2 regions of the Streptomyces thermocarboxydovorans genome follow, and region 2 is predicted to be linked to the other one. Evidence: riboswitches for the same ligand, from Rfam matches in the RefSeq annotation. Region 2 holds a riboswitch; the other holds the start of a gene.

Region 1 (2,194 bases), on a different contig from region 2:
ATGTGTCGGTGGCCAAGAACGGGCGAACCACTGCCCATTGCTGCCGGGTAAGAGAGTGCCTACTCCCTGAAGCCGGCGTTTACAGTCGGCAGCTCAAGGGCTACGCCCTTACGGGCACTACCACCGGTGAGCCCGAAGCCGCGGGCACTTGACGGCCGCATTGCGGTGCCCGTAAGTTGTCGCCCGAAGGACCGGACAACCGAATACTCTGCTGACGATTCTGCGCGGGAGAGTCCACGTTTTGCAACGGCGTGGCGCCGAAGGAGCAAATCCTCCCCGGAAACTCTCAGGCCTCGTTACCGCGCAGCGGAGGCGGACTCTGGAAAGCAGGCGTTCACGCGCCTCGCCCACGGTGCAAGCCGCGGATCTCCGCGGCGAAGCTCTCAGGCCACATGACAGAGGGGGAGGCTCACTCGGCCGCACAGGCTTCTGCCTGTGCTCGACACTCGAGGAAGCCCCCATGGTTTGTTGTATCCCCGTCGACGTTCGGTGCCTTCGAGCATGGTCTTTCGAAGCCCGGAACACCTAGCCGCTCCGATCTATGACCACGCCGAGATCACCCGTGTCGCTGCAGCCACCGTGGTGTTCGACCTGGTCACGCTCATGACGAAGAACCACGTCGCCATCCTTGTGCTCGCGTCCGAGGACCACGCCTGATTGCGGGCGTGACCCAGCAGTCACCAGGTGCCGTCAGGGTGCTGCCCCGCCTTGACGGCAGCACCACCTGACCACTTGGCCAGGCTCGACAACTCGACATCGCGCTGTTCGAACCGAAGCGGGAGAGTCCTCGCCCACCCTTGGCGAGGCGCCGAAGGAGCAACCCCTCCCCGGAATCTCTCAGGCCCAACTACCGCTTCGGCGAGGCTCCTCTGGAAAGTCAGGACGCCACGTCCTGCGCCCACGGTGCAAACCGCCGGACCCGGTGGTGAAGCTCTCAGGTACCGATGACAGAGCGGGGAGGTCACCCGTCCACGGTGCCGCGTCCGCGGTGCCTTCAACAGGGAGCCTCCCGCCATGACCTCACCCGCATCCTCCGCGTCCGGCGCGTTCGCCACCCGTCACATCGGCGTCAGCGACGCCGACCGCGCCAAGATGCTGGCCGAAGTCGGCTATCCGACTCTGGCCGGCCTCATCGACGCCGCCGTTCCGAGCGGCATCCGGAGCACCTCCGACCTGAACCTGCCCGCCGCCACTGAGTCCGAGGCGCGCGCCGAGCTGCAGGAGCTCGCGAGCAGGAACACCGTGGCTGTCCCGATGATCGGCCTTGGCTACCACGCGACCACCACGCCCGCGGTGATCCGGCGCAACGTGCTGGAGGACCCGTCGTGGTACACCGCCTACACGCCGTACCAGCCAGAGATCAGCCAGGGCCGGCTCGAGGCGCTGATCAACTTCCAGACCATGGTCGGCGACCTCACCGGGCTGCCGACTGCCAACGCGTCGTTGCTCGACGAGGGTACGGCGGTCGCCGAGGCCGTCACGGTCATGCGCCGCGTCGCAGGCAAGAGCCACCCCCGCGTCCTGGTCGACCGTGACACTCTGCCGCAGACCCTCGACGTCCTGCGCACGCGTGCAGCGGCGGTCGGCATCGAGGTCGGCGAGATCGACGTCGCCAAGCCGCTGCCGGAGGGCGACTTCTTCGGGGTGGTGCTGTCCTACCCCGGCTGCTCGGGCGCGGTCCGCGACCTGCGCGAGGTGACTGCTGCGGCGCGGGCTCGCGGGGCGCTGGTCACCGTGACCGCCGACCTGCTGGCGCTCACCCTGCTGGTGCCACCGGGTGAGTACGGCGCCGACATCGTCGTGGGCTCGTCCCAGCGCTTCGGTGTCCCCCTGTTCTACGGCGGGCCGCACGCCGGCTACATCGCGGTCCGCGCAGGGCTCGAACGCCATCTGCCCGGCCGGCTCGTGGGCATGTCCGTGGATGACGCCGGCCGACCGGCGTACCGCCTCGCCCTGCAGACCCGCGAGCAGCACATCCGGCGCGACAAGGCGACCTCCAACATCTGCACGGCGCAGGTTCTGCTCGCCGTGGCCGCGTCGATGTACGCCGTCTACCACGGCCCCGACGGTCTGACCGAGATCGCCCGACGGACGCACCGGCACGCCACGCTCATCGCCGCGGGTCTGCGGGCGAGTGGGATCACGGTGGTGCACCGTGAGTTCTTCGACACCCTGCTGGTGCGGGTCCCTGGCC
Region 2 (2,194 bases):
TGCCGACCGTCGCGACGCCGTCCTCGGCGGCCGACAGCCACTCGTGCTCCTTGCTGTAACGCAGCTGCTGGGGGTTGCTCATGGCCTGAATTCTCCTGTACGGGGGTGATGACTGCTGACTCAGGGACCTGGGTGAGGCATGCGTGAGCAGGCCGGACGTGCCTCGATGCGCGGCACGCGCGGTGGTCCGGCTACGACGGTGTCACTTCTGGCGCTTGTAGAACGGCAGCGCAACGACGTCGTACGGCTCGTGGGTGCCGCGGATGTCCACGCCGACGCCCTCGGTGCCGGGCTCGGCGTACGCGGCGTCGACGTACGCCATGGCGATCGGCTTGCCCAGCGTCGGCGACGGGGCTCCGGAGGTGACCTCGCCGATCACCTCGCCGCCGGCCACCACCGCGTACCCGGCGCGGGGCACCCGGCGGCCCCGGGCGACCAGCCCGACCAGGACCCGCGGCGGGTTCTGCGCGGCGCGCTCGGCGGCCTCGGCGAGCGCGGCCCGGCCCACGAAGTCGCCCTCCTTGTCGAACTTCACCACCCGGCCGAGACCGGCGTCGAAGGGGGTGAGGGAGGTGCTCAGCTCGTGCCCGTACAGCGGCATGCCGGCCTCCAGGCGCAGGGTGTCCCGGCAGGACAGCCCGCACGGCACCAGCCCGGCGCCCTCGCCGGCCTTGGTCAGCGCCTGCCACAGCTCGACCGCGTGCTCCGGCTTCACGAACAGCTCGAAGCCGTCCTCGCCGGTGTAGCCGGTGCGGGCGATCAGCGCCGGCACGCCGGCGACCGTGCCCGGCAGGCCGGCGTAGTACTTCAGGTTCTCCAGGTCGGCGTCGGTGAGGCTCGCCAGGATGCCCGGGGACTCGGGGCCCTGCACCGCCAGCAGCGCGCAGGCGTCGCGGTCGTCGCGCACCTCGGCGTCGAAACCGGCCGCGCGCTCGGTCAGCGCGTCCAGCACCACCTGGGCGTTGGAGGCGTTGGCGACCACCATGTACTCGGTCTCGCCGAGCCGGTAGACGATCAGGTCGTCCAGGATGCCGCCGTCCTCGCGGCAGATCATGGTGTAGCGGGCGCGGCCCGGCTTCACCGCCCCGATGTTGCCCACCAGGGCGTAGTCCAGCAGGGCGGCCGCCTGCGGGCCGGTGACGGTGATCTCACCCATGTGCGACAGGTCGAACAGGCCGGCCCTGGTCCGCACGGCGTTGTGCTCGTCGCGTTCGGAGCCGTAGCGCAGGGGCATGTCCCAGCCGGCGAAGTCGGTCATCGTCGCGCCGAGGGCACGATGCACGGCATCGAGCGCGGTGCGGCGGAGTTCGGTACTGCTCATCGGTCGGTCTCCCAAGCATGACAGGCGAGGACATTTCCTCCCCATCTGTCATCGGAACCTGAGAGGTTCGCCATGACCACCGCTGTCGCGGCGATCAGGACTTGCACCTTGGGTGGGGCCACCGGAGCACTGCGGCAGCGGCCCGCTTTTCAGATGTGCCTCGCCCGCGCGGTAACGGGGCCTGAGAGATTCAAGGGAGGGACTTGCTCCTTCGGCGCCCCGGCGGCAAGGTGCCGGGGACTCTCCCGCGCGGATTCAAACGGCCGGTATGCAGTTGGCGCGCACATCATTGCACGCATCCCGCGCGTTCGGCAGGGGGACCCTTCTCAGCAGACGCACAGCGCGCACGACGATCACAGCAGGCTGTGACAGGTCTGTTCCGGAACGCGGACCAAAACGCACCACCAGGGCATTACCGTCTCTTTACACTCGGCGGGGAGGGGTCCACCGGACCGGCCCCAGGGGAGGACGAACACGGTGAACAGGATCACGGCGTACGCCACGACCCCGGGTGTCGGGCTGCCCGGCAGTCCCGTCGCACCCACCCGGGAGACGTGCGCGCCGCTGCCCGCGCCCGTCGTCCGCGATCTGCGCGACCGGGCGGGCCGCAGCCCGCGCGCGCTCCTGTTCGGCCCGCGCGACCTGGTCGCGGTCACCGGCCTGCCGGGCAGCGGCAAGTCCACCCTGATGCAGCGCACGGTGCGCGGCAGGCGCATCGACTCCCAGGACACCCGCGACCGCTGGGCGAGCCGGGTGCCCCGCTTCCTCCCCTACGCCTGCTACCGGCCCCTGGTGCGCCTCGCCCACTACGCCGGCCTGCGCCGCGCCCTGCGCACCGGCGAGCCCCTGGTCGTCCACGACTGCGGCACCCAG

The links. Region 2 has a riboswitch for glycine ahead of gcvT (glycine cleavage system aminomethyltransferase GcvT). Riboswitches for the same ligand answer to the same signal wherever they lie in the genome.
Region 1: another riboswitch for glycine. It lies ahead of gcvP (aminomethyl-transferring glycine dehydrogenase); the one in region 2 lies ahead of gcvT (glycine cleavage system aminomethyltransferase GcvT).

Annotation. Positions count from the first base shown of each region.
Region 1 covers NZ_BAAAGU010000033.1:6,825-9,018, reverse strand. Annotated here, with positions in the region: partial or broken gene ABD198_RS16735 (transposase) at 1-26, shown strand, start outside; glycine riboswitch at 216-312, shown strand; glycine riboswitch at 318-401, shown strand; gene ABD198_RS16730 (hypothetical protein) at 502-657, shown strand; glycine riboswitch at 767-863, shown strand; glycine riboswitch at 864-961, shown strand; gene gcvP (aminomethyl-transferring glycine dehydrogenase) at 1,015-2,194, shown strand, end outside.
Region 2 covers NZ_BAAAGU010000044.1:44,437-46,630, forward strand. Annotated here, with positions in the region: gene gcvH (glycine cleavage system protein GcvH) at 1-82, opposite strand, end outside; gene gcvT (glycine cleavage system aminomethyltransferase GcvT) at 203-1,321, opposite strand; glycine riboswitch at 1,357-1,480, opposite strand; glycine riboswitch at 1,481-1,579, opposite strand; gene ABD198_RS20800 (AAA family ATPase) at 1,799-2,194, shown strand, end outside.